Regions from separate parts of the Pseudomonas huanghezhanensis genome, predicted to be linked through region 3. Evidence: predicted binding sites of a transcription regulator. Region 3 holds the regulator's gene; each other region holds the start of a gene.

Region 1 (8,013 bases), 2.4 Mb from region 3:
GCGGCCTTTCTATCGAAACTAACTGGAAACTAGATCGCGGCCACCAAGGTCTCAGGTTTTCGACAGTATCGATAAATGCGCCGCCGAGCGCCCAAGGAGCACTGAATGTCCGAAGACTCTAAACCTGGAGGTTCTGCCACCCGCATGACCGATGACGAAGCGCTGGAGTTTGCCGAACAGGTTTTTGATCGCGCCCGAGCCGGTGATGCCGTCATGCTTGACAGACTGCTGGAAAACGGCCTGACCCCTAACCTGCGGAATCACAAGGGCGACACGCTGCTGATGCTCGCCAGCTATCACGGTCATAAAGACGCGGTCAGCGTGCTGCTCAAGCACAAGGCAGACCCTGAGTTGCGTAACGATAACGGTCAGAGCCCGATTGCAGGCGCAGCGTTCAAGGGCGATCTGGAAGTGGTACGGCTGCTGGTCGAGAGCGGGGCTGAGGTCGAAGGCGCGTCTGCTGACGGTCGTACTGCATTGATGATGGCGGCAATGTTCAACCGTACGGCCATCGTCGATTACCTGATCTCCAAAGGTGCTAATCCGCACGTCAAGGACGCCAAGGGCGTGACGCCGCTGATGGCCGCGCAAACCATGGGCGCCACTGAAACAGCCGAGCAACTCACCCGTATCGGCGTGTGAAGCCATAGAGGCGCGCAGGATTTACCGTTATCCTGCGCGCCTGTTTTTTGCCCGGATCATCGCCATGAAAGCTCAGCTCATCGAATTCATCAGCAAAATCAGCTCCGGCTGCATGAGCGATGAGGAAATCGGCCTCATTGCCGACGAAGCCGCGCAGGCTTACGCCGAGCCTCAATCATTTCTCGATGCCAATCCCGATATCAATTACGACGACACTTTCCCGATCCCGCTGGGCGAGTGGGTGGTGATTGGCAGCCTGCCCGAGACGGTGCTGTTTCAGGCCGATACGCACGAGCAGCTTCTGGCGCAGATCATCGCTTCGTTCGGCCCAGGTGTGGCATTCAATATCAAGCCTAAACAGTTGGCCAAAACCGATCCTCTTACCGCCATGAAACGGATTCAGATCCAGTTGAGCAGCATGAACAAGGAGCAGGGCGGCTATGTGCTCATGAATATCAGCCAGCCTCTGGATGACGAACTGCAGACCGTCCTTGTTTACGGTTGCGATCAAGCGCGCGTGGTCGAGCTGGGCGCGATGATCGGGGTCGCGATTGAGCCTGCGTTGCAAGTGAGTGAACGCGCTCAGTCTTGAAGTGGTTGGGCGGCGAATGTTTCGAAATATGCACGCCGACCAACGGAACCCTTGTGAGGCGCTGCTTTCCTAACCAGGGCAAGCCTCATTTAGGAGCAACACCATGGGTTCAACCTTCAATGGTCTGGTCGGACTGATCATTCTGGCTCTGGATATCTGGGCCATTATCAACGTACTTAAAAGCGGCTCCGAAACCGGGATGAAGATCCTCTGGGTGCTGCTGATTGTGCTGCTGCCGGTCCTGGGTCTGATCATTTGGGCTATCGCAGGTCCAAGAGGCAATGTGCGCATCTAGCCAGTCGATTCGCCGGTAACATCCAACGCTTGATTGCCAGTAGGGAATCAGGCGTTTTTTATGTGTTCTCCACGCCCATCTGCCATCGCGTTTTCTTGTGGGTGCAAGAGCGAAAAGATGAAAAGCGTGTTGAAACGTAGATTTTGTAAGCATTTGTTAGATCGGACAGCCGGACAACGTAATTTTCACGGCAGCTCCGCAAGACTGCGCACCGCCCGAAAGGCGCGCATGTGCTAAAGAAAGAGTCGCATCAGTGGTAAAGCTTGAGCGATCACGTAATATTTGCCACCCGTGATCCCGGCCAGATGTCTTGGCTGCGGGCGCAACGGCTTTTTGAACTTCAACCTGAATTCAACGGATCCTAGAACACATGGCCAAAACGGACGCCCCGGCGCGCGCGCCGCAACCTACCGTCAGATCGCACCTGGCTTACACGCTGCTCAGTGGTCTGGTGTTGATGGTTCTGTACACACTGTTGCGCGTTGCGCTGTTGGTCTACAACCGCGAAGGAATCGGCGAGACGCCAGCCGCCAGCTTCATCGAAGCATTTGCCAATGGCCTGCGTTTCGACCTGAGACTGGTGGTCTACCTATTGATTCCGTTGCTGCTGGCATTGTTCAGCGCACGATTGATGGCGGCGCGCGGCTTCTTCCGTTTCTGGCTGACGCTGGTAGCCAGCATCACGACCTTCTTCGGTCTGATGGAGATGGACTTCTACCGTGAGTTCCACCAGCGCCTCAACGGTCTGGTCTTTCAGTACGTCAAGGAAGACCCGAAAACCGTACTCAGTATGTTGTGGTACGGCTTTCCGGTGGTCCGTTACCTGCTGGCATGGGCGGTGGTGACGTGGTTGCTGAGCCTGGTGTTCAAGGGCGTCGACCGTCTGACCCGGCCGAGCGGCCAGTTCAACCTGGCCACCGCGAGCAACCGCAAAGTGGCGCCGTGGTATACGCGCATTGGTGTGTTCGTGGTCTGCCTGTTGATCGCCGTGGTGGCTGCGCGCGGCACCTTGCGTCAAGGCCCGCCGCTGCGCTGGGGTGACGCGTACACCACCGAATCCAATTTCGCCAACACACTGGGTCTCAATGGCACGCTGACTTTGATCGCCGCTGCCAAGAGCCGGATGTCAGAAGATCGCGACAACATCTGGAAGGGCAACTTGCCAACGGCGCAAGCCCAGCAAACCGTGCGTGACATGCTGCTGACACCCAACGACAAGCTGATCGACGCGGACACGGCGGCTGTACGTCGTAACTTCTCGCCGCCAGCGGATAAAACCCTTCCGATTAAAAACGTGGTCGTCATTTTGATGGAAAGCTTCGCCGGCCACTCTGTAGGGGCTTTGGGCGACGAGTCGAACATCACGCCTTACTTTGACAAGCTGTCCAAAGAGGGCTTGCTGTTTGACCGTTTCTTCTCCAACGGCACTCACACCCACCAAGGCATGTTCGCGACGATGGCGTGCTTCCCCAACCTGCCAGGTTTCGAGTACCTGATGCAGACGCCGGAGGGCAGCCACAAGTTGTCCGGTTTGCCGCAGTTGCTGAGCGCTCGTAAATACGATGACGTTTACGTCTACAACGGCGATTTCGCTTGGGACAACCAGTCCGGTTTCTTCAGCAACCAGGGCATGACCAACTTCATCGGCCGTAATGACTTCGTGAACCCGGTGTTCTCTGACCCGACGTGGGGCGTGTCCGATCAGGACATGTTCGACCGTGGCGCCCAGGAGCTCAAGGCACGCGAAGATAAGGGCCGTCCTTTCTATGCGCTGTTGCAGACGCTCTCCAATCACACGCCTTACGCGCTGCCGACTAACTTGCCAGTAGAGCGTGTAACCGGACACGGTTCGCTCGATGAACACTTGACCGCGATGCGTTACTCCGACTGGTCGCTTGGGCAGTTTTTTGAGAAGGCCAAGAAAGAGCCTTACTACAAAGACACCTTGTTCATCGTCGTTGGCGACCATGGTTTCGGCAATAACGAGCAGATCACCGAAATGGACCTCGGCCGTTTCAACGTGCCAATGTTGATGATCGCGCCGGGCCTGCAGGAGAAGTTCGGTTCTCGCAGCAGTATCGTCGGTACACAGATCGACATCGTGCCGACCATCATGGGCCGTCTGGGTGGCGACACCGTCAACCAATGCTGGGGCCGCGATTTGCTCAGCTTGCCGGAAGGCGATAAGGGCTTCGGTGTCATCAAGCCGTCGGGCAGTGAGCAGACCGTGGCGATCGTCACGGGTGATCGAATCCTGATCGAACCCAAGGAAATGGAGCCGAAGATTTACGCCTACACGCTTGGCACCAAGCCACACGCCGAGCTGATCCCGGATGCACCGGACGTGGCTGAGTTGCGCAAGAAGCTCGACAGTTTCCTGCAGATCGCGACGAAAAGCCTTTTGGACAATACTGCCGGGGTTAAGGACGCCAAGCCTTAGTCTGGCTGCTGCACAAGAAGAGGCCCTCGTGGCCTCTTTTTTTTGCTTGTGTATTGGACGCTGCGCGCATAACAGGTTGAACGAATGAGGAAAATCCGAAGTCCGATTCCGGTAGGCCGGCTTGCGGCCTGGTTGAGGAGGTATCGATGAAAGTCTGGACAATTTCGTTTCTGGATAAAGACGGCGTGCAACAGACCCTCGATCTTGAGTCCGAGCAGCGGCCCAGTGAAGAGGAGGCCGCGCAGCGTCTGCGTCCGCATTTGTTCCCTGTGACGACTGATCTGGACCTGAATGATCTGGACGGCCGGACCGACGAGCCCACGGTCAAAACTCTGAAGGACCAGAATGCGGTACAGATCGTTTCCATCGTCGAAGCATCGTGATTTATCAACCGATTCCGCCTGTTGCGGCAATTGGCAACGGGCTATCAATGGGCGTAGTCTGCAAATGAGGCCGGTGACGCATCTAACCGACCCAGATCCTGTATCGATGCCCGGTTTGTAACTCTGGCTTCAAGCGCAGGGCCGGCCTTGTAGCGACATGCTTGAGTCCCGCACGGCAGATTATCTGCCGTGAAGCGGCCCCTTCGGACGGGGCGTTCAGGGATCGTTGAAACTCTATCTATCGTTGCATAGGAGGACGTTTCATGAGCACAGCCTATCAAGAAGACATCAGCAGTAACGTACTGCGCCGCATGAAAGAAGGCGGTTTCGACTTCGCTCGTATTCACCCCATTGAGTTTTATGCTGTCTTCCCGGATGAGGAGCGGGCGCGTCAGGCAGCGGGTCAGTTTCGCGGTGAGTCCATCAATGCCCAGATCAACGCCCGAGACGATGGCGCCTGGGACTTGCAGCTGAGCAAAGTGATGTACGCGACTTATGACGGTATCGGCGACTTTGAACAGGATCTGCAAGCGGCATTCGATCCCCTGGATGGGGAAGTGGAAGGCTGGGGTGTGAAGCAGGAGATCAAACGGTTTCACGCTTAATTGCTAGAAGCACTATGAGGCGGCGAGCTGGGTGAACTCGGCTCAGCTCGCAGCTCAAAACAGGGCAAAAAAAAGCCGCTCAATTGAGCGGCTATAAAGGGAAGTCTGTAACGAGTAGGTGTTGGCAAGGTTCTCTTGCAGCGTCGAAATCGTTTTCATGCATCACGCTTCGGTGCCCGGCAGAGAGTTGTTTGCCGGTATAAGTGTGAGTATCCAGAAGCTAATGGCCTGCCGTGAAATCAACTCTGGCTATGCCGGTGATAGTTTTCTCAATGGTGGGACGCTTCTATATGAGGCGTAAGAGAATTGGTTAGGGCGCTTCTTGCACAGGAATGGTGCGCGGGTGTGATTTTGATTGTTTAACCAATTGATTTTAAAGCGTTTATGCCGCTGGCACGGGCCTTGCGAAGGCCCTTGTGTCCATGGTGACAAGGAGTACGGCATGATCCGCACCTTTTATAACGAGATGTACGATGCAGGCGGCATTGTTCGCCCGCATTATCGGGAATTTGCCCGTTGGTTGGGTGAAGCGCCCCCTGAGTTGCTGGCTCAGCGCAGGCGTGAGGCCGATCTGTTGTTTCATCGCGCCGGGATCACATTTACGCTCTATGGCGACGAGCAAGGCACCGAGCGGCTTATCCCGTTCGATACCATCCCCCGCAGTATCCCCGCCAGTGAATGGCGCGTGGTGGAGCGCGGCTGTATTCAGCGCGTCAAGGCGCTGAACATGTTTCTCGCCGATCTCTATCACGATCAACGCATCATCAAGGCCGGGATCATCCCCGCCGAGCAAGTTCTGGCCAACGAGCAGTACCAGTTGGCGATGCAGGGCTTGAATCTGCACCGTGATCTCTATTCGCACATTTCCGGTGTCGATCTGGTACGTGACGGAGATGGAACGTATTACGTTCTCGAAGACAATCTGAGGACCCCCAGCGGCGTGAGCTATATGCTCGAAGACCGCAAGATGATGATGCGGCTGTTCCCCGAACTGTTTGCGGCGCAACGGATCGCGCCAATCGATCATTACCCCAATCTCCTGCTCGACACGCTGAAGAGCTCCAGTGCGCTGGACAATCCAAGCGTGGTCGTCCTGACGCCGGGACGGTTCAACAGCGCTTTCTTCGAACATGCGTTTCTGGCTCGGGAAATGGGTGTTGAACTGGTTGAGGGGGCGGATTTGTTCGTCCGTGATGATCGGGTGTTCATGCGGACCACCGATGGCGCGAAGCCCGTCGACGTGATCTACCGGCGTCTGGACGATGCGTTCCTTGATCCTCTGGCGTTCAATCCGGATTCGATGCTGGGTGTGCCGGGTCTTCTGTCGGCTTATCGCTCGGGCAATGTGGTGTTGGCCAACGCCATCGGGACTGGTGTTGCGGACGACAAATCGATTTACCCGTTTGTCACCGACATGATCCGTTTCTACCTGGACGAAGAGCCCATCCTGAAGAACGTACCGACCTGGCAGTGCCGCAAGCCGGAAGAGTTGTCTCACGTGCTCGCCAACCTCGGCGATCTGGTGGTCAAGGAAACCCAGGGCTCGGGCGGTTACGGGATGCTGGTAGGTCCTTCTGCCACTGCGGCTGAAATCGAATCTTTCCGCGCCAGGCTCAAAGCCAAGCCCCACTTGTATATCGCTCAACCTACTTTGTGTCTGTCGACCTGTCCGACGTTCGTCGAGAACGGCATCGCCCCGCGACATATCGATCTGCGCCCGTTTGTGTTGTCGGGCCGCGAAACCCGCGTCGTCCCCGGCGGCCTGACACGCGTTGCATTGCGTGAAGGCTCGCTGGTGGTCAACTCGTCGCAGGGTGGCGGAACCAAGGATACCTGGGTGGTCGAGGATTAAGGATGCCTGCCAATGTTAAGTAGAACTGCCTCGGATCTGTATTGGATGTCCCGCTACCTGGAGCGGGCCGAAAACCTCGCACGGATGCTGGACGTCAGTTATTCGCTGTCCCTGATGCCTCAGGACGGCCGCGGCGACGGGCTGAATGAAATCGCCATGCCGCTGCTGATCACTGGAACGCTGGACGATTATCTGGAGCGCCATGGCGAGTTGCACGCCGAGCGGCTGCTGCATTTCTTCGCCCTGGATGCTGAAAACCCTGCGAGCATTTATAGCTGCCTCGGGGCCGCACGGGCCAGTGCTCATGCAGTTCGTGGGCGCATTACTGCGGACATGTGGGAAAACATCAACGCCACGTACCTGGAAATTCGCGGGATTGCCGAGCAGGGCTTGAGTCGTTACGGCATGAGTCGTTTCTGCGAGTGGGTCAAGGAGCGCTCGCACCTGTTCCGCGGCGCCACCTACGGCACCATCATGCGTAACGACGCATTCCGCTTTATTCGTCTTGGTACGTTCATCGAGCGCGCTGACAACACCCTGCGCATGCTTGATGCGCGCTATGAAATGCTTGAGTTGCGCGGTCCGTCCGCCAATGCTGCGGCAGACAATTCGGCGGCTGGCTACTATCAGTGGAGCGCCTTGCTGCGTGCGTTGTCCTCGTTCGAGGCCTATACCGAGGTGTACCGCGATGCGCCGGGTGCTCGTCAGGTCGCAGAATTACTCTTGTTGCGTGCAGATATCCCACGCTCACTGCGCGCGTGTCTGGAGGAGCTGGATCTGATTCTGGCCAGCTTGCCTGGCGCCAACGGTCGTCCGGCTCAACGTCTGGCTGCCGAACTCGATGCCCGTCTGCGCTACACCGGTATCGATGAAATCCTCGACGAGGGTTTGCATGAATGGTTGAACGAATTCATTCCGCTGCTGGCCCAACTGGGTAGTGTTATTCACACATCTTATCTGGAGGCTGCATGAGACTCTCAATTAGCCACGAGACCACCTATCACTACGAGGATCAGGTCCGCGCCAGCATCCAGTATCTGCGTCTGACCCCTCACGACAGCGAGCGCCAGCAAGTATTGAGCTGGCAGTTGACCTTGCCGCGCCCGGTGCGCGCGCAGGTAGACCCGTTTGGCAATATCCTGCACGTGCTGACGCTCGACGAGCCTCATGAGGCGATCGTGATTGGTGCCCGCGGGCAGGTCGA
Region 2 (8,013 bases), 840 kb from region 3:
TGCTATCGCCTGCGACCCGAGGCGCTCGCCCGATCGTGGCAGTGTTGCGCTGATCGCGGAGCTGGCTCGCTGCGCGGGCTCGACACGGGTCTGGCTGCTGCCTGCACCCACCGGTCAGGCGCTGGACGCTGATCGCCTCGGCGACTGGCACGCGGCGCTCCAACAACTGGAAGTGAACTGGGCGGACACTGCGCCGCTGACGTGGCTGGAGACGGGGCATGACTGACAGCAAAACCACTCAAGCGCTTCGGCTGGCCGTCGTGGGCCACACTAATGTCGGCAAAACGTCCCTGCTGCGCACACTGACCCGCGATGGCGGTTTCGGTGATGTGTCCCATCGACCCAGCACCACTCGGCACGTTGAAGGCGCCCGCCTGTCGGTGGACGGCGAAGCGCTGCTGGAGTTGTACGACACGCCAGGCTTGGAAGACGCCATTGCATTGCTTGATTATCTGGAGCAGCTCGATCGGCCGGGCGAAAGGCTCGACGGCCCTGCCCGGTTGGCGCGATTTCTGGAAGGCAGCGAGGCGCGTCAACGATTCGAGCAAGAGGCCAAGGTACTGCGCCAGTTGCTGGAGTCCGATGCCGGCCTGTACGTCATCGACGCCCGTGAGCCAGTGCTTGCCAAATACCGCGATGAACTGGCCGTGCTCGCCAGTTGCGGGAAACCTTTGCTGCCCGTCCTGAATTTCGTCAGCAGCGCGCAACACCGCGAGCCCGCCTGGCGCGAGGCACTTGCGCGACTGGGGTTGCACGCGCTGGTGCGTTTCGACAGCGTGGCGCCGCCCGAGGATGGCGAGCAAAGGCTGTATGAGAGTCTGGCGCTGCTGCTTGAAACATCACGTCCCCAGCTGGAAAGGCTCATCGCCGATCAACACCTCCAGCGCGTGGCGCGGCGGCATAGCGCTGCGCGGTTGATTGCCGAATTACTGCTCGATTGCGCGGCGTGTCGTCGCAGCGTCGCAACGCAATCCGATCAAGTGCAAACGGCCATTTCGGACCTGCGTAAGGCCGTGCGCCAACGTGAACAACGCTGCGTCGAGTCGCTGCTCACGCTCTACGCATTTCGCCCTCAGGACGCTTCGGCCAGTGACCTGCCACTGCTCGACGGACGCTGGGGTGATGATCTTTTCAACCCCGAAACCCTGAAATTGCTGGGCGTTCGGGTGGGTGGCGGAATCGCGGCAGGTGCAGCGGCAGGTGCTGGCGTGGACCTGCTGGTGGGCGGAATCACCTTGGGAGCTGCGGCGCTGGTGGGGGCGATTGCCGGCGGTGCGTTGCAGACTGCGCGCAGTTACGGCGGCCGACTACTGGGCAAGATCAAAGGTCAACGCGAACTGACGGTCGACGACGCAGTGCTGAGGCTGTTGGCATTGCGGCAGCGGCAACTGCTGTTAGCGCTGGAAGCCCGCGGACACGCGGCGATGGACAGCATCAAACTGAGCGCCCCGCAGGACAAAACGTGGCGCGAGGGCAAGCTCCCCGACGACTTGCGCAAAGCGCGCGCTCACCCGCAGTGGTCGTCGCTTAACCCGCATTCGAAGTTGAATCAGGCCGAGCGACAGGAGTCGATTGAAGCGCTGGCTGCAAGCCTCAATACCGCTTGAGCATTTTGGGTGCGTGAACCGCTAAATAACGCCGACAGTCGCCCCGATGATTTGGGGATACTGTTAACGCGTCAGCCCCGGTATGATCCCGCGCCCGATACACCCGGAACCGGATACACATGAAACCCACCTTGATCGCTGCCGCAGAAATCGACCGTCTCGATACCTGGGCCAAATATTCCAGCCACATGTGCGGAGGCTGCATTTCCAGTTGCTGCACATTGCCGGTAGAAACCAAGATCAAGGATCTGATCCGGATTGGCATCGTTGATGAGTTCGAAATGGGCGAAAACCCTAAGAACATCGCCAAGCGTTTGCAGAAGGAAGGGATCGTCGAGCGCTTCAATCAGAAGACCGGGATTTTTACTTTGCAGCGCATGAGCAACAACGACTGCCTGTACCTGGACCGCAAAAGCCGCTTGTGCACGATTTACGAAAAACGCCCCGACACCTGCCGCAATCACCCGAAAATCGGGCCGCGCCCAGGCTACTGCGCGTACATACCCAAAGCCGTTGTGCGTGAAGATCGCGGAACGCTGGGCTCAAACACAGGGCGTGCGCCGCTGAAGTTTTGATGGGGCTTGCTGTAGGAGCGCGCTTGCCCGCGATTGCGTCGTGTCAGCCGATATTACTGGCGCGACGAATTACGTTATCGCGGGCAGGCGCGTTCCTACACCGACATCGCGCAGCATCAACCCGCTCAGCGCAAACAAAAACGCCCCCGACCTTGCGGTCGGGGGCGTTTTTTTACGGCTGATTAAAAACTAATCAGTTGCCGCTTTTCTTGGCAGCGCGGGTACGCTCGCTTTCGCCAAGGATTTTCTTACGCAGGCGAATCGACTTTGGAGTCACTTCGCACAATTCGTCTTCTTGAACGAATTCCAGCGCTTGTTCCAGCGTGAAGCGGATAGGCGGAACCAGAGCGATGGTTTCGTCTTTACCGGAAGCACGCATGTTATCGAGCTTCTTGCCTTTGGTTGGGTTAACGCCCAGATCGTTGTCGCGGCTGTTGATGCCGACGATTTGACCTTCGTACACGTCTTCACCGTGACCCAGGAACAGTTTGCCACGAGCTTGAAGGGTTTCCAGCGAGTAAGTCAGAGCCTTACCGGTAGCTACCGAAACCAGCACGCCGTTCTGACGGCCGGACATGTCGCCGGACTTCATCACGTCGTAACGGTCGAAGATCGAGGTCAGGATGCCTGCACCGGAGGTCAGGGTCAGGAACTCGTTACGGAAGCCGATCAAGCCACGTGCCGGGATGTTGTACTCAAGGCGAACACGGCCTTTGCCATCCGGAACCATGTTGGTCAGATCGCCCTTACGGATACCGATCTGTTCCATGATCGAGCCCTGGGATTCTTCCGGCAGGTCGATGGTGACGTTTTCGTACGGTTCGTGCTTGACGCCATCAACCATGCGGATGATAACTTCAGGACGACCAACGCCCATTTCGAAGCCTTCGCGACGCATGGTTTCGATCAGTACCGAGAGGTGCAGCTCACCACGGCCGGAAACTTTGAACTTGTCGGCGGTGTCGCCTTCTTCAACGCGCAGAGCAACGTTGTACAGCAGCTCTTTGTCCAGACGTTCCTTGATGTTACGGCTGGTGACGAACTTGCCTTCGCGACCGCAGAAAGGCGAATCGTTCACCTGGAAGGTCATGGAAACGGTTGGTTCGTCAACGGTCAGCGGCTTCATCGCTTCAACGGTCTGCGGATCGCACAGGGTGTCGGAGATGAACAGCTCGTCGAAGCCGCTGATGCAGACGATGTCGCCGGCAGCTGCTTCTTCAACGTCTACACGGTGCAGACCGTGGTGACCCATCAGCTTCAGGATCCGACCGTTACGGCGCTTGCCGTCAGCATCGATAGCAACGACCTGAGTGTTCGGCTTGACCTTGCCGCGAGCAATACGGCCAACGCCGATGATGCCCAGGAAGCTATTGTAGTCCAGTGCCGAGATTTGCATCTGGAACGGACCATCACGGTCAACCTTTGGAGCCGGTACGTTGTCGACGATGGACTGGTACAGCGGGGTCATGTCTTCAGCCATGTCCGTGTGTTCCAGACCGGCAATACCGTTCAGCGCAGAGGCGTAAACGACTTTGAAGTCCAGCTGTTCTTCGGTAGCACCCAGGTTGTCGAACAGGTCGAAGATCTGGTCCAGAACCCAGTCCGGACGCGCGCCTGGACGGTCAACCTTGTTGATAACCACAATTGGACGCAGGCCGGCTTCGAAAGCCTTCTTGGTCACGAAGCGGGTTTGCGGCATAGGGCCGTCTTGAGCATCGACCAGCAGCAGAACGGAGTCGACCATCGACATCACACGCTCTACTTCACCACCGAAGTCGGCGTGGCCCGGGGTGTCAACGATGTTGATGTGGTAGCCATTCCAGTTGATCGCGGTATTCTTCGCGAGAATGGTGATACCACGCTCTTTTTCCTGGTCGTTGGAGTCCATCACGCGCTCATCGTTGAGCTCGCCGCGTTCCAGAGTGCCGGATTGACGCAAGAGCTTGTCAACGAGGGTAGTTTTACCGTGGTCAACGTGAGCAATGATGGCGATGTTGCGTAGATTTTCGATCACTTGTGTATCTCGATCAGAGGATTCGGTCAGCTGACTGGTTACAGGCAGCTATGAACAGTAGAGTCGGCAAAAGCCGTTACGGCTTGACGACTGGTGTCGGGGGGCCGGTGACGCAAGCCACAGGCAAACAGCCCCGGGCACTTAGCTCGGTCGATAAACGCGCACATTGGCATGCCCCTCACTGAGCAAATGGTGAGCATGCAGGCGACTCATGACGCCTTTGTCGCAATACAGCAGGTACTGGCGCGTGTAATCCAGTTCCTTGAAACGGCCGTTCAATGCATAGAACGGCAGCGTTTGTACTTCAATGCCAGGCAATGCCAGCGGCTGATCGTCCTGTGCATCCGGATGACGGATGTCGATGACGACCTGCCCGGCCAGCGCCAGACTGACTTCTTCTATGTCGACGCCCTGGCCCAATTCTTCGATCACACGATCAACGGGGACCATCTTCGCGTTCTCGAGCGCACGCTCCAGAATCGCCATATCAAACTGTTGTTCTTCGTACTCGATGCGATTGCGCTTTGCAGCGGTCTTGGGATTGACCGAAATCACCCCGCAGTACTCAGGCATGTGCCGGGCGAAATTTCCGGTACCTATCTGATCTGCCTGATCAATGATGTCCTGCTTATGGGTGGCGATCAGCGGGCGTAACACCAGCTTCTCCGTCACCTGATCGATCACCGACAAATTTGGCAGCGTCTGGCTCGACACCTGGGAGATGGCTTCACCTGTCACCAGTGCGTCGATTTCCAGACGATCAGCGATCGTGGTCGCAGCGCGCAACATCATACGCTTCAATACTACGCCCATATGACTGTTATCGACTTTTCCGAGAATTTCTCCCAGAACTTCCTCGAACGGTACGCTGACGAACAGCACCCGTTGCGAGCTGCCGTACTTCTTCCAGAGAAAATGCGCGACTTCCATAACGCCCAGCTCGTGGGCCCTTCCGCCCAGATTGAAGAAGCAGAAGTGGCTCATCATACCGCGGCGCATGATCTGGTAGGCCGCAACGGTCGAATCGAACCCGCCGGACATCAAAACCAACGTCTGCTCCAGCGAACCCAGCGGGTAGCCACCCAGGCCAGTGTGCTGACTGTGGATCACGGACAACCGTTGGTCGCGAATTTCCATCCGCACTTCGATTTCGGGCGACTTGAGGGAAATACCGGCCGCGCCGCACTCTTCGCGCAGTCTGCTGCCGACATATTTCTCGACGTCCATGGAGCTGAAATCGTGATGACCGGCACGCTTGCAGCGAACCGAAAATATCTTGCCCTGGACGGCATCGCCGAAGTGCAGCTTGCACTTATCGTAAATGTCTTCCAAGTCACCCAGCGGGTATTGATCGACCTGCAGGAAATACGTGATGCCTGGCATGCAGCTCAGGCGCTCGGTCATGTCTTGCAGGGCTTTGGGATCAGTGACCCTGGTTTCGACGTCAAGGTTGTCCCACACACCATCCACCACCAGCGCCGGGTCCAGATCACGGAGCACGGTACGGATGTTTTTGGCCAACTGCTTGATGAAGCGCTTACGCACAGGCCGGCTTTTGATAGTGATCTCGGGGAAAACTTTAACGATTAGTTTCATGAAAACAGCGCGCAGGGTGCCGGTCGAAAAATAGGGGGCAGAATTATAGCGGAAATTGCTCAAGGTTTAACCAGCTATCGTGCAGTCAATCATCAGCGCACCAAAACAACACCCTGCACAATTATCGAGCACCAAAAAGGTGCAATGAATTTTCATAAATGCATCTTTTAACGCGCTTAATCTCGGTGTTGAGGCGGAAAACCCAACATAGGGCACTGGCATGCAAATTGCTCCCTTGTGAGGCAGGTTGCCTTGGCCGACTATCGCGCCCGGCGTCACCCAAATTGAAGGGCACACAACTACCAAGCCCTAATCCACCCCGGAGGACAACATGTCGAAGTCGGTTCAACTCATCAAAGATCATGACGTTAAGTGGATTGATCTGCGCTTCACGGACACCAAAGGCACTCAGCACCACGTGACCATGCCAGCTCGCGATGCGCTGGAAGACGACTTCTTTGAAGTCGGCAAAATGTTCGACGGTTCCTCCATCTCTGGCTGGAAAGGCATCGAAGCCTCCGACATGATTCTGCTGCCAGACGACGAAACTGCCGTCCTGGATCCGTTCACCGAAGAGCCAACGCTGATTCTGGTGTGCGACATCATCGAACCTTCGACCATGCAAGGTTACGATCGCGACCCACGCGCCATCGCCCACCGCGCTGAGGAATACCTGAAGTCGACCGGTATCGGTGACACTGTATTCGCCGGCCCGGAACCAGAATTCTTCATCTTCGACGAAGTTAAATTCAAATCCGACATTTCCGGCTCCATGTTCAAAATCTACTCCGAACAAGGCTCCTGGATGTCCGACGCCGACATCGAAGGCGGTAACAAGGGCCACCGTCCAGGTATCAAAGGCGGTTACTTCCCGGTTCCTCCGTTCGACCACGACCACGAAATCCGCACCGCAATGTGCAACGCCCTTGAAGAAATGGGCCAGATCGTCGAAGTTCACCACCACGAAGTGGCAACCGCTGGCCAGAACGAAATCGGCGTGAAATTCAACACGCTGGTCAAGAAGGCTGACGAAGTTCAGACGCTCAAGTATGTCGTACACAACGTTGCTGACGCTTACGGCCGCACCGCGACCTTCATGCCGAAGCCTCTGTACGGCGATAACGGTTCGGGCATGCACGTTCATATGTCCATCTCCAAAGATGGCAAGAACACCTTCGCTGGCGAAGGTTATGCCGGTCTGTCGGACACCGCCCTCTACTTCATCGGCGGCATCATCAAGCACGGTAAGGCCCTCAACGGTTTCACCAACCCGGCGACCAACTCGTACAAGCGTCTGGTTCCAGGCTTCGAAGCTCCAGTGATGCTGGCCTACTCGGCACGTAACCGCTCCGCCTCGATCCGTATTCCTTACGTCAACAGCCCTAAAGGCCGTCGTATCGAAGCGCGCTTCCCGGACCCGGCTGCCAACCCATACCTGGCGTTCGCTGCACTGTTGATGGCTGGCCTGGACGGCATCCAGAACAAGATCCACCCTGGCGACGCAGCTGACAAAAACCTGTATGACCTGCCACCTGAAGAGGCTGCAGAGATCCCACAAGTGTGCGGCAGCCTGAAAGAAGCCCTGGAAGAACTGGACAAAGGTCGTGCGTTCCTGACCAAAGGCGGCGTTTTCAGCGACGACTTCATCGATGCTTACATCGCTCTGAAAAGCGAAGAAGAAATCAAAGTACGTACCTTCGTACACCCACTGGAATACGAGCTGTACTACAGCTGCTAATCCAGTCGCGTCTGCGAAAGCCGCGTGAACAAGAGGCCTCCTTCGGGAGGCCTTTTTTGTGCTAGATGATTGCGGATGGAGCGATTTCTCGCTCTATAGAAACTCCCAGAGTCCTCTAGTTCTCAGTCGTAGGTAGCGCAATGAAACAACCGGTCATTATCGGTCCCCCGCCCTAGACTTCTATCAATATCCCTGTCAGCGCCCAGATAGATGTTAACGATTGGCCACTTCGGCTTCACATTGATACACCTATAGCCTCCAGGCACATTCCAATCGATTTGCATAAAGTAATTTTCATCTGGAAAAATCCGACCAATGCCACCAATGGTTTCGCCTGGAAATATGTCGCCGCTGTATTTTTCATATGGCGTAATTATAAGAACATGAAGCCTTCCGTTAGCATTTTCTGGATAGTGCAATCTCACTCGTGGCGTGGCGATGTACCAGAAAAATACAGGGGGAAGAATAAGAAACAGGAACCAC
Region 3 (8,013 bases):
TGGCCGGTAGCGGGCGTGTCGTCGTGCTGGGCATGGGCAAATCCGGACACGTCGCCAAAAAAATCGCCGCGACACTGGCAAGCACTGGAACACCCTCGTTTTTTGTCCATCCTGCCGAAGCCAGCCATGGCGACATGGGCATGATCACCTCGGCCGACATCATCCTGGCGCTTTCGAACTCCGGCACCACTGCTGAAATCGTCACGCTGTTGCCGCTGATCAAACGTCTGGGCATCAAAATGATCAGCCTCACCGGCAACCCCGAATCGACCCTGGCAAAAGCTGCCGAGTTCAATCTCAATGCCCATGTTTTGCATGAAGCCTGCCCGCTGAACCTGGCGCCGACGTCCTCGACCACAGCAGCCCTGGCCATGGGCGACGCACTGGCAATTGCCCTGCTGGACGCCCGCGGCTTTACTGCAGAAGACTTCGCGTTCTCACATCCGGGCGGCGCACTGGGCAGACGTCTGCTGCTCAAAGTCGAACACGTGATGCATTCCGGCGCTGACCTGCCTCAGGTTGCACGCGGGACGCTACTGCGCGAATCCCTGATGGAAATGACCCGCAAAGGCCTTGGCATGACCGCCATTGTCGAACCCGACGGCCGCCTTGCCGGTATATTCACCGACGGTGATTTGCGTCGGACCCTGGACCGCCCCATCGATATTCGCCAGGCGATAATCGATGAGGTGATGACCCCGCATGGCAAGACAGTGCATGCGGAGATGCTGGCTGCTGAAGCCCTTAAAATCATGGAAGACCACAAGATCGGGGCCTTGATCGTGGTTGACGAGAACGACCGTCCTGTGGGCGCGTTCAACCTTCAGGACCTTCTTCGCGCGGGAGTCATGTAATGAGTAACGACATGAACGATCTGATGCAACGCGGCAAGCACATCAAACTGGCTGTTTTTGACGTCGATGGTGTGCTGACCGACGGCCGCCTGTACTTTCTGGAAGACGGCAGCGAATTCAAGACTTTCAACACGCTGGATGGTCAGGGCATCAAAATGCTGATTGCGTCTGGCGTCACGACTGCCATTATCAGCGGTCGCAAGACCCCCGTTGTTGAGCGTCGGGCTAAAAATCTGGGGATCGCCCATTTGTACCAGGGGCGAGAAGACAAGCTGGTGGTGCTCGACGAGCTTTTGAGCCAATTGGGCCTAAGCTACGAACAGGTTGCCTATCTGGGCGACGATCTTCCGGACCTGCCGGTGATTCGGCGGGTCGGATTAGGGATGGCGGTTGCCAGTGCAGCGGGTTTCGTACGCCAGCATGCGCACGGAGTCACTCAGGCGCGTGGCGGCGAAGGCGCGGCCCGCGAGTTCTGCGAATTGATTCTGAGTGCCCAGGGCAACCTCGAAGCGGCTCATGCCGTCTACTTATAGAAGTCCATTATGCTCAGTAAAAAATTTCGTATTTTCCTGGTATGCGGTGTGCTTGCAGTGCTGCTGGCGGCGGCGGGCTACTGGGATATCAGTCCCGAAAGCTTCATGGACCAGCCCAGGTCTGCGGTCGATGAGAGCGCTATCGACTTTTACGCCATCAATGCCCACAGCGTTCAGTTCCTTCCGGACGGCGGCATGCAGTATGAGATGACGGCAGACAAGGTCGAACACCTCAAGGCCACCGACATTACTCTTCTGACGACCCCGAACCTTGAGCTGTATCGCGGCTCGACGTTTCCATGGCATGTCGAAAGCAGGACTGCGGAGGTGTCTCCTGGCGGTGATCATGTCGAGCTGATAGACAATGTGCGCATCAATCGGACCGACGAAAAGAGTCGCACGACAATCATTACCAGTAGCCGCATGACCGTATTCCCTCAGAAGCAATATGCGGAGACCCAGCAAGCCGTTAGAATCGACGGCCTTGGCGGTGTGACCACCGCCACCGGAATGAAAGCGTATTTGAAAGACAGCAGGATGGACCTGCTCTCCAACGTAAGAGGACAGTATGACGCTCGTTAAAACCCTTCCTTTATTGCTCGGCCTGGGCGCAGCACTGGGAAGCGCGAGCGCCTGGTCTTTGCCCACAGACCGCGACCAGCCCATCCACATTCAGTCGGATGATGCGCAGCTGGATGACAAGCAAGGCGTCGCCACGTACAAAGGCAACGTCATCATTACCCAGGGCTCCATGAAGATCACGGGCAACACTGTGACCATCACCCGTAACGCGCAAGGCGAAGTCGACGTGTTCACGTCCGTGGGCAACCTTGCGTACTACGAGCAGAAACCCGCTGTGGATAAACCGATTGTCCAGGCTTACGGCGTTACAATTCAGTACTTCGCCGCCCAGGATCGTATCGTGCTGATTGACAAGGCCAAGGTCATCAACGACGGCAACACCTCCGAAGGCGAGAAAATCGTCTACGACACCGTCAAGCAGGTTGTGAATGCCGGCCGTGCAAACGGCACCAGGATCACTACGCCGCGACCACGAATCGATATGGTTATCCAGCCGAAAAAGAAAACCGACCAGCAGAAGGCCCAGTAATGGCAACGCTGAAAGCTCAGCATCTGGCTAAAAGCTACAAAGGCCGTCAGGTCGTCCGCGATGTGAGCCTGTCCATCGAAAGCGGCCAGATCGTTGGCTTGCTGGGGCCTAACGGCGCTGGCAAGACTACCTGTTTCTACATGATCGTCGGCCTTGTCCAGGCCGAACAGGGTCGCGTGCTGATCGATGACCAAGACATCAGCCATCAGCCCATGCATGGCCGCGCTCGCGCCGGTATCGGCTACCTTCCGCAGGAAGCATCGATTTTCCGCAAGCTGTCCGTTGCCGATAACATCATGGCCATTCTTGAGACACGCAAGGAGCTGGATCGCCCGGCGCGCCGCAAGGAGCTGGAGAGCCTGCTGCAGGAATTCCACATTACTCACATCCGCGACAACCTCGGCATGAGCTTGTCAGGCGGTGAACGCCGTCGTGTAGAAATTGCACGCGCGCTGGCCACCTCGCCCAAATTCATCCTGCTCGATGAACCGTTTGCTGGCGTCGACCCGATTTCCGTCGGCGACATCAAGCAGATCATTCATCACCTGAAGGCCAAGGGTATCGGTGTGTTAATCACGGACCACAACGTCCGCGAGACACTGGACATCTGTGAAACGGCCTACATCGTCAACGATGGACAGCTGATTGCCGAAGGCGACTCTGAAACCATTCTGGCTAACCAGTTGGTGAAAGATGTATACCTCGGCCACGAGTTCCGCCTGTAATTTGCGGCGATGACAACGGACCTGCTGATCGATGGCATCACTGCCCGATCACTGATCTGTATTAATTGTCATCGCACGCTAGGCAAACACTCTGGTTTCAGGCATATAATTTGCTTAAGTTGGCGCCTCAGCGCCCTGTAGTGGATGGCGCGCATCTGCGCCGGCGAACGAATAAGGTGTTTAGCCCCTGCCATGAAACCTTCGCTAGTCTTGAGAATGGGCCAGCAGCTGACGATGACACCGCAGCTGCAACAGGCCATCCGCTTGCTCCAATTGTCGACTCTGGATCTCCAACAGGAAATCCAGGAGGCGCTGGAGTCCAATCCTATGCTCGAACGTCAGGAAGAAGGCGAAGACTTCGATAACGCCGACCCGATGGCCGACAACATCGAACAGAAACCCAACCCGGACGTCCAGGAGCCGACCTACCAGGAAGCCGCCCCGACTGTCGACAATCTTGAAGACGGCGAGTGGAGTGAGCGCATTCCAAACGAATTGCCAGTCGATACAGCCTGGGAAGACGTTTACCAGACCAGCGCAAGCAGCCTGCCCAGCAATGATGATGACGAGTGGGACTTCACCACCCGTACCTCCGTTGGCGAAAGCCTTCAGAGCCACTTGCTGTGGCAGTTGAATCTGGCGCCGATGTCGGACACTGACCGACTGATTGCAGTAACCCTGATCGACTGCATCAACAATCAGGGTTATCTGGACGAATCGCTCGAGGAGCTCCTCGACGCTTTCGATCCTGAACTTGATATCGAACTCGACGAAATTGAAGCCGTCCTGCATCGCATCCAGCAATTCGAACCTGCCGGTATAGGCGCACGCACGCTAAGCGAATGCCTGCTCCTGCAATTGCGACAATTGCCCGCAAAGACCAAATGGCTTGCCGAGGCACAACGTCTGGTCAGCGATTACATCGACCTGTTGGGCAGTCGTGACTACGCCCAACTGATGCGCCGCATGAAGATCAAGGAAGACGATCTTCGCCAGGTGATCGAATTGGTGCAGAGCCTTAACCCTCGTCCGGGTTCACAGATCGAATCCACCGAAGCCGAATACGTGGTGCCCGACGTGATCGTGCGCAAGCACAACGAGCGCTGGCTGGTGGAGCTTAATCAGGAATCCGTGCCGCGACTGCGAGTCAATCCGCAATATGCCGGTTTTGTTCGTCGCGCTGACACCAGCGCCGACAACACCTTCATGCGTAACCAGTTGCAAGAGGCGCGGTGGTTCATCAAAAGCCTGCAGAGCCGCAACGAAACCCTGATGAAGGTCGCGACGCAGATTGTCGAGCATCAGCGGGGGTTTCTGGAGTACGGCGACGAGGCAATGAAACCGCTGGTCCTGCACGACATCGCCGAAGCGGTGGGCATGCATGAGTCCACCATTTCGCGGGTGACCACGCAGAAGTTCATGCACACGCCACGTGGCATTTACGAACTGAAATACTTCTTCTCCAGCCACGTCAGCACCTCTGAGGGCGGCGAGTGTTCCTCCACGGCGATTCGCGCGATCATCAAAAAACTGGTTGCCGCCGAAAATCAGAAAAAGCCATTGAGTGACAGTAAGATCGCTGGTTTACTGGAGGCACAAGGCATTCAAGTGGCTCGTCGCACAGTCGCCAAATATCGCGAATCGTTAGGGATAGCTCCTTCGAGCGAACGTAAGCGACTGATGTAGAGGTCACGCGCTACAGCGTTCCAGTGGCAGGCAACCAAGCCTGCCTCTTTATGCACTGGCAATGAAGGAGAAGCTGTATGCAAGTCAACATCAGTGGACACCAACTGGAAGTGACCAAGCCCCTGCGTGAGTACATAGAGCTGAAGCTCCAAAAGCTCGAGAGGCACTTTGACAAAATTACCAATGTACAGGTGACGATGGCCGTCGAAAAACTCAAACAGAAGATCGAGGCCACCCTGCATATCCCTGGTGGAGAGGTCGTAGCGAATGCGGATCATGACGATATGTATGCTGCAATCGACCTGCTCACTGACAAGCTCGACAGACAATTGCTCAAGCATAAGGAAAAGCAGCAAAGCACCCTCAAAGGTGTTGCCGCTCGCTGACACTCCCCACACATGATCCGACTTGAAAATATCCTGACCCCTGGCCGTTCCCTCGTGAACGTGCCGGGCGGCAGTAAAAAAGCTGTACTCGAAGAGGTTGCCAAAGTCATTCACCCGCACTTGGCTGACCTCGACCAGCAAACTGTCTTCGAGAGCTTGATAGCCCGCGAAAAACTCGGTTCAACGGGTTTTGGCAACGGCATAGCCATTCCGCACTGCCGCCTCAAGGGCTGCACTCGTCCCATTAGCGCACTACTGCAACTCAGTCACCCTGTTGATTTCGACGCCATCGATGGCGCCCCGGTCGATCTTCTGTTCGTGCTGCTGGTTCCGGAGGCCGCCACTGACCAGCATCTGGAGCTGCTGCGCCAGATAGCCAACATGCTTGACCGTAAGAAGGTGCGTGAAAAACTGCGCACTGCACCAACCGGTGAAGCCCTTTATCAAGTGGTACTCGACGAGCAGACCGGTCACTAATCATGCGGATGATCATCGTCAGCGGCCGCTCCGGCTCAGGCAAGAGTACGGCTCTCGATGTGCTGGAAGACAGCGGCTTCTACTGCGTTGATAACCTGCCCGCCGGCTTGCTGCCGGAGCTGGCCGAACGCGCGTTGATTCATACCGAACTGGCGGAGCCCCTGCTCGCTGTTTCCATCGACGCGCGCAATCTGCCTAGCCACCTGACCCGCTTCCCTAAGATGCTAGAAGAAGTGCGCGCCCGCCATATTCGGTGCGACGTGCTGTTTCTGGATGCCGACGAGCCGACGCTTCTCAAGCGCTTCTCCGAGACGCGACGACGGCATCCGCTCAGCACTGCGACCCGTTCGCTAGCTGAAGCTATTCGCGATGAAAAAACGTTGTTAGGGCCGATCATTGATCTTGCCGACCTCACCATCGACACCACTAATCTCAACCTGTACCAACTGCGTGACGCGCTCAAATTAAGGCTGCTCAACAAGCCGGAGCCAGGTACCGCGTTTCTGGTCGAGTCGTTCGGATTCAAGCGCGGCATGCCAGTGGACGCCGACCTGGTGTTCGATGTGCGCTGCCTTCCTAACCCCTACTGGAAACCAGAGCTGCGTGAGCAATCCGGTCTCGACAAGCCTGTTGCCGATTACCTCGCGGCGCAACCCGACGTCGAGGAGATGTTTCAGGACATCTTCGCTTACCTCAACAAGTGGCTGCCACGTTTTGCGGCCAGCAACCGTGCGTATGTCACTGTCGCCATTGGCTGTACCGGCGGGCATCACCGCTCCGTCTACCTGACCGAACGACTGGGTCAGGTCCTGCAGCAATCGCTCAAGAATGTCCAGGTTCGCCACCGCGACCTAAGCTGAAAGGATCCCTCTGCGATGCCCGCTCTTCAAATTACGATCATCAACAAGCTGGGCCTGCATGCCCGCGCCGCGGCTAAATTCGTGGGTGTAGCTGGCAGGTTTCCTTGCCAGATCCGCGTTGGCCGTACTTCCGACAGCATGGTCGACGGCAAAAGTATTATGGCCGTGATGATGCTCGCGGCGGGCAAAGGCACAGAGATTCAGCTCAATACCGAAGGCGACGATGACCAGGCGGCTTTGGATGCTCTGGTTGAGCTGATCAACAACAAGTTCGATGAGGGCGAATAGGCCCAGCACTGTCCAGCCCTACTATCGCGCCATCCATAAGAAAAAGCCCCGACTCGCAGGAGCCGGGGCTTTTTCTTAAAGCTTTCAGGGCAACGATCAGCCCTTCTTGACAAACTCGGACTTCAGCTTCATGGCGCCAATACCATCGATCTTGCAGTCGATGTCGTGATCACCGTCGACCAGCCGAATATTCTTGACCTTGGTGCCCACCTTGACCACCAGCGAAGAACCTTTGACCTTGAGATCCTTGATCACTGTAACGGTGTCGCCATCTTGCAGGGTATTGCCGACCGAGTCCTTGATCACTTTGGCGTCGTCCGATACCTCGGCCGCGCTGTCAGCGGTCCACTCGTGGGCGCATTCCGGGCATACGAACTGCGTGCCATCTTCGTAGGTGTATTCGGAATTGCATTTTGGGCACGGCGGTAAGCTCACGGCGGTTCTCGCATCAGAAGATAATAGGCGCAGGATTATAAGGGTTTTTATCGAACCACGGGCGCGCCGTTCGATTTCATGTGCGGCACCCCGTCAAACCATTGGCCTAGCCCAATGCCGTGTCCATCACCATCATCACGCAAAAGCCGGAGACCAAACCCAGACTGGCAATACGGTGATGTCCGTTGCGCCGAGATTCGGGGATGATTTCATGGGTCACGACCAGCAGCATCGCGCCAGCCGCCAGCGCCAACCCAATAGGTAGCAGCAACTCGGCAACCGCCACCAGCCATGCGCACAGCACAGCGAAAAACGGTTCGACCAGACCGGACGCCGCGCCGATCAAAAAAGCCTTGAAGCGCGACATGCCAGCCCCCGCCAGCACCAGCGCGATTACCAGCCCCTCCGGGACGTCCTGAATGGCGATCCCCATGGCGAGGCTGTCGGCATGAGCCAGCCCCCCGCCCGCAGATACGCCGACTGCCATCCCTTCGGGAATGTTGTGAGCGATGATTGCGATGACGAATAACCATATGTTCGACGGGATCGCCGGATGTTCCGGTGACGGCGCAAGGCTGGCATCGCGGGACACCAAACTATCCACCGCAAACAAACCGATGGCGCCCAGCAAAATACCGAAGCTGATCAGCCCGCCTGC
Region 4 (8,013 bases), 2.8 Mb from region 3:
CGGCTTCGTTGGCGGCGGCGGCAGGGTCTTTGATGCCCAGCAGCTCCAGGTCGAATACCAGCACCGAGTTGGCCGGGATCATCGGGCTTGGGCTTTGCGCGCCGTAAGCCAGATCGCTAGGAATGTAGAGTTTGACCTTCTCGCCTACGTGCATCAGTTGCAGGCCTTCGACCCAACCCGGAATCACACCGCTGACGGGCAGATCAATCGGGCTACCGCGCTCAACCGAGCTGTCGAACACTTTGCCGTCAGTCAGCTTGCCTTCGTAGTGAACGGTCACAACGTCGGTTGGCTTAGGCTGAGGGCCATCAGCTTTCTTGATGATTTCGTATTGCAGACCGGAAGCCGTGGTGGTGACTTCCTTACGCTTGCCGTTTTCTTCGAGGAACTTCTTGCCAGCAGTTGCCGACTCTTCGCTCATCTTGGCCATGCGCTCTTCAGCACGCTTTTGCAGATCGCCGAACGCTGCTACCAGTTCGTCGTCTTTGAGTTTCTGTTCTTTCTTGCCAACGGCGTCTTCGATACCCAGCGCTACCGCTTTGGAATCCAGATCGTCCATACCTTCCTGAGCCAGGCTTTTGCCCATGTTCAGACCGATACCGTAGGAGGCTTTTTGCGCCGGAGTTTTCAGCTCGACGGTGCTGGCTTGCTTGTCGCAACCTGCGAGTACCAGACCGACCAGGGCTATCGCCGCTGCCAACCGATGCTGTTTCATGCTAATTCCTTGTTCATGCGCCAATAGGGCAAACGAGTAAAGCCGCGAGCTTATCAGGCCGCCGCGATCAATGGCTACCGGCATGAGAGGGAGAAAAGGTAGATAAGTTCAGGTATCCAAAGGTTTTCTTGTTTGATCGAGAAAGTCGTTCAGTCGGGGTTCAGACAGTGGCGGTAACGGTGAAGCCCTGAAAACTCTGTGGAGCCAACTTGTTGGCGAGACGATCTGCACTCCAGACGCGAGAATTGCCTCGCGAACAAGTTCGCTCCTGGAGGTCATTACGCGCTCGCATTAATAAACATCCCGCAGATAACGCTTCTGCTCAGTCAGAAGGCGCAAATGGCCTGCCGCGGCCTCTTCGCTCAATCCGCCATGCTGCGCAATGACCTGCCGTAACGCCAGATCCACGTCCTTGGCCATGTGCACCGCGTCGCCGCAGACATACACCTGCGCGCCTTCCTGCAACCAGCGCCACAGTTCGGCGCCCTGCTGCTCGATACGATGCTGCACGTAAATCTTTTCACCCTGATCCCGTGAGAACGCCAGGCTCAGATGGGTCAACAGGCCGTCTTGCTGCATGGCCTGTAACTCATCGCGGTAATAAAAATCGGTCGCCGCATGTTGCTCGCCGAAGAACAGCCAGTTCTTGCCGCCATCGCCACGCGCCCTGCGCTCCTGAAGAAACCCGCGAAACGGCGCCACGCCGGTGCCCGGTCCGATCATGATCATCGGCACATCGCCGTCGCCGGGTACGCGAAAATGTTTGGACGGCTGAAGGAAAATCGGCACCTCGCACTGCTCGGCGCGGTCAGCGAGGAACGTCGAAGACACACCTTTGCGCTTGCCATAGCGCACCGTTGAGACGGTCAAATGAACCTCATGCGGATGCGCTTTGGAACTCGAAGCGATGGAGTACGAGCGTGGCTGCAGGGGCTTGAGTGAGGCCAGCAGATCTTCAGCGCTGCAACGCATCGGAAATGCCTGGAGCACGTCCGCCAACTGCCGCCCCCACAACCAGTCTTTCAGCTCACCTTTATAAGTGTCGCCCAACAGTATTTTCAGCTCAGGACTGCCGCCGCGTTCGGCGATGAACTGCAACGTGTCGAAATGCGGCCTGGCGATCTCGAAATGCCCAGCCAAGGCTTCGCCCAGCGGCACGTCGCCGTATTTTTCAATCGTTACCAGGTGCTCGGGGTCAAGACCTGTCAGGTCGAGCAACTCGTTGACCAGTTCCGGACAGTTACGCGGCCACACGCCAAGGGCATCGCCAGCCTCGTAGTGCAAGCCCGAATCACCCAGCGCCAGCGCGAACTGCCGGGTGTCCTTTTGCGTGCCCTCGGTGTTCAGGCGTCGATTGATCGACAAGCCAGATGAAAATGGAAGCGAACGGGTGTGCAGCCTCACCGCCGACACACCCTCAACTCCAACCACATCAGGCACATCAAGGGCCAGCGCCTGTTGCAGCGCCTTGAACCAGGCATCCGCGGGCTCCTCGAATTCCGGATCGCAATCGACACGAGGCAACAAAGCGCAAGCGCCGAGGCTTTCGAGGCGCTGATCAAGGTTTTTACCGTGCTGGCAAAAGCGGTCGTAACTCGGGTCGCCCAACGCCAACACCGCGTAGCGAAGGTTTTCGAGCGGGGCGTCGTGTTGGCTCAGCGACTGCCAAAAACTCTGCCCGTTGTCCGGCGACTCCCCATCACCGAAGGTGCTGCTGATGAGCGCCAAATTATCCACTTGCGCCAGTTGCGCAGCCGGGAAGCTGTCCATCGCGCGCACATCAATGGCAATGCCGGCGTTCCGCAAACGGCTGCCGAAACGTTCGGCCAGGGATTGGGCGTTGCCGGTTTGCGAAGCCCAGAGCAACGTCAGCCCCGGTTTACCCTCGGGCGGTAACGCTACCTCGGCAGCGGACGTGGTTTCAAAGAAGCGATGGGCTATCAGCTCGACCCGTTGCAACGCCACTGCGCAAAACTTGAACTCCGGCTGAAACGACACAGGATCCACCGCATCGCTGGTGACCGCGTTAATCGCCAGGTTGTCGCCGAACACATCGTTCCAGTGAAACGGCGCGAAGCAATTTCCGGGGCGTACCCGATCTGTCACCACAGCAGGCAACACCGCACGGCCGCGCACCGAACGTACTTCTACGGCGTCCTTGTCCTTGATGCCAAGCGCTGCCGCATCTTTGGGATGCAGCTCGATGAAAGGCCCGGGATTGAGCTTGTTGAGTGTCGGAACCTTCCCGGTCTTGGTCAGCGTATGCCACTGGTGCTGCACCCGACCGGTATTGAGCACGAACGGGAAGTCTTCGCTGGGCATTTCTGCCGGGGACAAATGCGGGCGCGGCAAGAACACCGCCTTACCGCTGGCGGTTGGAAATACTACGGCAGGACGACTTCCGTCTGACGCAACTGTCAGCGCTTGGCTGACTCCATCATTGAGGTAACGAATCGGATTGCGTTCGTCTGAATCGTCAGCGGCAATCGGCCATTGCAGCGGTCGTTCGCGAAGCCGCGCATGGCTGGCGCCGCGAATGTCATAGCCGGTCCTGGGGTTCCAGGCGCGCTTGATCTCCTCGAACACCTCGCTGGCCGACGCATACGTGAACGCGTCGGCGTAACCCATTTCGCAGGCGACCCGAGCAATCAACTGCCAGTCCGGCAGGCTTTCACCGGGCGCGTCCACCGCTTTTTGCGTGAGCGTCAGGGTGCGCTCGGAGTTGATCATCACGCCGTCGCCCTCCGCCCACAGTGCGCCGGGCAACAGAATATCGGCGTAGCGGTTGGTTTCGGTGTCGAGAAACGCATCCTGCGTGATCACCAGCTCGGCTGCCTGCAAGCCTTCGATTACGGTTTGTCGGTTGGGGACCGACGCCACCGGGTTGGTGCAGATGATCCAGCACGCTTTGATGTCGCCATCGCGCATCTGCTCGAACATCGCCACGGTGCCATTGCCGGACTCGGTTCGCAGGGTGCCCGCCGGCACGCCCCACATCGCTTCTATAAAGGATCGATCCTCGGCCACCAGCGTGGAGCGCTGTCCGGGAAGTCCTGGGCCCATGTAGCCCATTTCCCTTCCGCCCATGGCATTCGGTTGCCCGGTGAGTGAAAACGGGCCGCTGCCGGGGCGACAAATGGCGCCTGTCGCCAAATGCAGATTGCATAACGCGTTGGTGTTCCAGGTGCCGTGGGTGCTCTGGTTCAGGCCCATGGTCCAGCAGCTCATCCAGTCGCGGGCCTGACCGATCATCTTGGCGGCCTGACGAATATCGGCTTCGGCCAGCCCGGTTATCTGCGCGACTTTGTCGGGAGTGTAGTCGCCCAGAAACGCCGGCATCGCGTCCCAGCCTTCTGTAAACGAGGCTATAAATGCAGGGTCGGTATGGCCGTTCTCCATCAGCAGATAAAGCAGGCCGTTGAGCAGGGCCAGGTCTGTACCGGGTTTGATCTGCATGAACAGACTGGCCTTGTCGGCCGTGGTGTTGCGCCTTGGGTCGACGACGATCAACTGCGCGTCGGCCTTGACCCGATCCATCATGCGCAGGAAGAGAATCGGGTGACAGTCGGCCATGTTCGCGCCGATCACGAAGAACACGTCGGCCTTGTCGAAATCTTCGTAGGAGCCTGGCGGTCCGTCAGCGCCAAGCGACAGTTTGTAGCCGCTGCCAGCGCTTGCCATGCACAGTCGCGAATTGGATTCGACATGCGCCGTGCGCACGAAGCCCTTGGCAAGCTTGCTGGCGAGGTACTGCGCTTCCAGCGACATTTGCCCCGACACATAAAACGCCAAAGCATCCGGGCCGTGGGTGTCGATGATCGCGCGCAAACGGCGAGCGGTTTCGCTGATGGCGTGATCGATCCCCGCCCGCACCGGCTCCTGATGACGCGCATCGCGCACGTACGCTGACTCCATCCGCCCGGACTCGGTCAGCGGTTGGGCGCACGTGCTGCCCTTGGTGCACAGACGCCCGCGATTGGTGGGGTGCGTCTTGTCACCGCTCACTTTAATGACGCGGTTGTTTTCCACCTGCATGACAATCCCGCAGCCCACACCGCAATAAGGACACACGCTTGAAACGCTTCGACTCGCCATATCCATTTCCCGAAACCAAAAAAAAGGCGCCCTGTTCTCCTCCGTCCGAAAACGGGGAGCACACGGCGCCTTTGTCGTGAAGAGGGTAATCGGCGTTGATCACCTATGGCTGAGGTGTTGCAAGGGATGGGCCAGAGGGGCTGCGTTAGGCGGCAAGCTTCAAGCTTTAAGCTACAAGCGGAGCTGATGAACCTGTTGGAGCGAGGTTTGGTCTGGGCCGACGGCAATAGATTTGGCCTCACAATGAAGCGCCGATGACCATTCACGCACTTTTTTCGCGCCTTGCTTATCAAGGGATGGCCAGTCTCTTTAGTGGTCAATCAGAGCCGATTGGCGCCTGCCAACCCGCCTCGCACCCAGCATTTATCGAGCAGCCAACCTCGAAAAACCTCCCTCCATACGCACCCAACCACCCGCTGGCACACCCCTTGCTTTGATCCACACAAGTCCAGCCTGAATGCACGGTTGGCAGCCAAGACGGTCAACGACGATCGCCAGGCTCAGCAGGTTGCGCCGACACCTCCGCACTCCGGCGGGGTCGCAGCAACCACAAAGAACAGGCAAAGGCGCCTGGAACCGAAAGGTTCCGGGCGCCTTTTTTTTGCTTTCAAAAAACCTGAATTGGCTTTGGCCGGGACTTGCTATGAACACCACAGTCGCCCCTCTTGAAGATATGCCCACCCTGATAGTCATCGGTAACGGCATGGTCGGCCACCAATGCGTCGCGCAATTGATTGCCGACGGCGCACTGGATCGCTATCGCATTCATGTGTTCGGCGAAGAGCGCCAGCGCGCCTACGACCGGGTGCATCTGTCCGAGTATTTCGGTGGCCGCGACGCCGAGTCCCTGGCCATGTGTGACGCCGATCTCTATCAACAGAGCGGGCTGACGGTGCATTTGGGCGTCCCGGTGCTGGAGATCAACCGCGCACGACGTGAAGTGATCACTGCCAACGGCTGCTTTGCGTTCGACAAACTGGTGCTGGCGACCGGCTCTTACCCGTTCGTGCCGCCGATTGAAGGCGCATCCGGGGATTCACGCCTGGTCTATCGCACTCTCGACGACCTCGACACCATCCAGGCGGCAGCCAAAAACGCCAGGCGCGGCGTGGTCGTCGGCGGCGGCCTGCTCGGTCTGGAAGCGGCCAACGCGCTGAAGTCGCTGGGCCTGGAAGCGCATGTGGTGGAATTTGCGCCCCGCTTGATGCCGGTGCAGCTGGACGATTTCGGCGGTGCAGCCTTGAAGTCACGCATCGAAGCGCTGGGCGTGGGCGTTCATTTGTCACGCGCCACGCAGTCGATCACGCCGGGCGAGGAGTACCGCTATCGCATGAATTTTGCCGGTGACGAGTTTCTTGAAACCGACCTGGTGCTGTTCTCAGCCGGTATTCGTCCGCAAGACGCCCTCGCCCGCCAATGCGAGCTGGAACTGGGGCCTCGGGGCGGCATCGCGATTGACGAACACTGCCGCACCAGCGACTCCGATATTTTCGCTATTGGCGAATGCGCAGCCTGGAATGGCAGCGTGTTCGGTCTGGTTGCGCCCGGTTACCAAATGGCCCGTAACGTGGCCGCGCAACTGTGCGAACTGGAGGCCGAACCGTTCTTCGGCGCCGACATGTCGACCAAGCTCAAACTGCTGGGCGTTGACGTCGGGTCCATCGGCGATGCCCACGGCGCGCTGACGGGCTCTCGCAGCTACCGCTTCATTGATGAAGCCAGCGGCAGCTATCGCCGCCTGGTGGTGTCGGCCGACGGCAAGCACGTGCTCGGCGCGGTGCTGGTGGGCGACAACAGCTACTACGACACGCTGCTGCAATACGTGCAAAACGGCATCAAGCTGCCAGCCGATCCGTCGAGCCTGATCATGCCGCTCAGCGAAGGCGCGCCAACGCTGGGCGCTGACGCGTTGCCTGACACGGCAACCATTTGCTCCTGCCATAACGTCAGCAAAGGCGCGATTTGCTCGGCCATCGATGGCGGCTGCACTGACCTTGGCGGGTTGAAAGCCAAGACCAAAGCCTGCACCGGTTGCGGCGGTTGCGCCGGGTTACTCAAACAAGTCTTCGAACATGAGCTAATTGCACGCGGCGTCGCGGTCGATAAAAGTCTGTGCGAACACTTCAGCTACACGCGGCAAGAGCTGTACGCGATGGTGCGCGTAGAAGGCATCGAAACCTTCGACGATATGCTCGCTCGCCACGGCAAAGGGCATGTGGGCTGCGACATCTGCAAACCAGCGATTGGCTCGATCCTCGCGTCGTGCTGGAACCGGCCGATCATGGACTCTAAGCTGGTGCCGTTGCAGGACACCAACGACACGTTCATGGCCAACATGCAGAAGAACGGCACCTACTCGGTGGTGCCGCGTATTCCGGCGGGCGAAATCACGCCTGACGGCTTGATCGCCATTGGCGCGGTAGCGAAAAAATACGACCTCTACACCAAGATCACCGGCGGCCAGCGCATCGACCTGTTCGGCGCGCAATTGCATGAGCTGCCGGATATCTGGAGCGAGCTGATTGCCGCCGGTTTCGAGACCGGCCATGCGTACGGTAAATCGACGCGCACCGTGAAGTCCTGCGTTGGCAGCACCTGGTGCCGTTACGGCGTGCAGGACAGCGTGCAAATGGCGCTGAGCATCGAGGATCGCTACAAGGGCCTGCGCTCGCCGCACAAACTCAAGTTCGCAGTCTCCGGCTGCACCCGCGAATGCGCTGAAGCGCAGAGCAAGGACATCGGCGTGATTGCCACCGAGAACGGCTGGAATCTTTACGTGTGCGGCAACGGCGGCATGCGTCCGCGCCACGCCGAACTGTTTGCCACCGATCTGGACGACGAGACGCTGATTCGCTACATCGACCGCGTGCTGATGTTCTACATACGCACCGCCGACAAGTTGCAGCGCACCTCAGTCTGGCGCGAAGGCCTGGAAGGCGGGCTGGACTACCTGAAAGCGGTGGTGATCGACGACAGCCTGGGCCTGGCAGGAGAACTCGAAGCGCAGATGCAACTGGTGGTCGAGCGCTACGAATGTGAATGGGCAAATGCCCTGCAAGACCCTGAAAAACTCAAGCGCTTCCGCACCTTCGTCAACGACAAGCGCGGTGACCCGGACATCCAGTTCGTCAAGGAACGCAGCCAGCGTCGTCCTGCACGCGCCAACGAACTCAACCTGATTGCCGTCGAGGAGATTGCACAAT

What was found. The regulator sigma-54, encoded in region 3, starts transcription at its own class of promoters, with help from an activator protein. The targets are predictions, from matches to a motif close to ANTGGCATNNANNTTGCTNT.
Region 1: OYW20_RS10140 (circularly permuted type 2 ATP-grasp protein) is a predicted target of sigma-54. The motif match lies at 5,347-5,366, and genes of this name have one in related genera.
Region 2: glnA (glutamate--ammonia ligase) is a predicted target of sigma-54. The motif match lies at 6,007-6,026, and genes of this name have one in related genera.
Region 4: nirB (nitrite reductase large subunit NirB) is a predicted target of sigma-54. The motif match lies at 5,226-5,245, and genes of this name have one in related genera.

What each region holds. Positions count from the first base shown of each region.
Region 1 is NZ_CP113949.1:2,248,889-2,256,901, forward strand. It holds gene OYW20_RS10110 (ankyrin repeat domain-containing protein) at 106-642, shown strand; gene OYW20_RS10115 (hypothetical protein) at 707-1,234, shown strand; gene OYW20_RS10120 (PLDc N-terminal domain-containing protein) at 1,338-1,529, shown strand; gene OYW20_RS10125 (LTA synthase family protein) at 1,900-3,969, shown strand; gene OYW20_RS10130 (hypothetical protein) at 4,116-4,352, shown strand; gene OYW20_RS10135 (ribonuclease E inhibitor RraB) at 4,616-4,957, shown strand; gene OYW20_RS10140 (circularly permuted type 2 ATP-grasp protein) at 5,400-6,809, shown strand; gene OYW20_RS10145 (alpha-E domain-containing protein) at 6,822-7,781, shown strand; gene OYW20_RS10150 (transglutaminase family protein) at 7,778-8,013, shown strand, end outside.
Region 2 is NZ_CP113949.1:5,479,297-5,487,309, forward strand. It holds gene OYW20_RS24790 (DUF2868 domain-containing protein) at 1-226, shown strand, start outside; gene OYW20_RS24795 (GTPase/DUF3482 domain-containing protein) at 219-1,607, shown strand; gene OYW20_RS24800 (YkgJ family cysteine cluster protein) at 1,727-2,182, shown strand; gene typA (translational GTPase TypA) at 2,376-4,196, opposite strand; gene thiI (tRNA uracil 4-sulfurtransferase ThiI) at 4,338-5,792, opposite strand; gene glnA (glutamate--ammonia ligase) at 6,124-7,530, shown strand; gene OYW20_RS24820 (hypothetical protein) at 7,653-8,013, opposite strand, start outside.
Region 3 is NZ_CP113949.1:4,638,338-4,646,350, forward strand. It holds gene OYW20_RS21010 (KpsF/GutQ family sugar-phosphate isomerase) at 1-854, shown strand, start outside; gene OYW20_RS21015 (KdsC family phosphatase) at 854-1,387, shown strand; gene lptC (LPS export ABC transporter periplasmic protein LptC) at 1,397-1,969, shown strand; gene lptA (lipopolysaccharide transport periplasmic protein LptA) at 1,956-2,498, shown strand; gene lptB (LPS export ABC transporter ATP-binding protein) at 2,498-3,223, shown strand; gene OYW20_RS21035 (RNA polymerase factor sigma-54) at 3,416-4,909, shown strand; gene hpf (ribosome hibernation-promoting factor, HPF/YfiA family) at 4,987-5,295, shown strand; gene ptsN (PTS IIA-like nitrogen regulatory protein PtsN) at 5,308-5,772, shown strand; gene rapZ (RNase adapter RapZ) at 5,775-6,632, shown strand; gene OYW20_RS21055 (HPr family phosphocarrier protein) at 6,648-6,920, shown strand; gene OYW20_RS21060 (zinc ribbon domain-containing protein YjdM) at 7,017-7,355, opposite strand; gene OYW20_RS21065 (ZIP family metal transporter) at 7,462-8,013, opposite strand, start outside.
Region 4 is NZ_CP113949.1:1,681,884-1,689,896, reverse strand. It holds gene OYW20_RS07565 (FKBP-type peptidyl-prolyl cis-trans isomerase) at 1-715, opposite strand, end outside; gene OYW20_RS07560 (bifunctional nitrate reductase/sulfite reductase flavoprotein subunit alpha) at 1,007-4,810, opposite strand; gene nirB (nitrite reductase large subunit NirB) at 5,454-8,013, shown strand, end outside; gene nirD (nitrite reductase small subunit NirD) at 8,012-8,013, shown strand, end outside.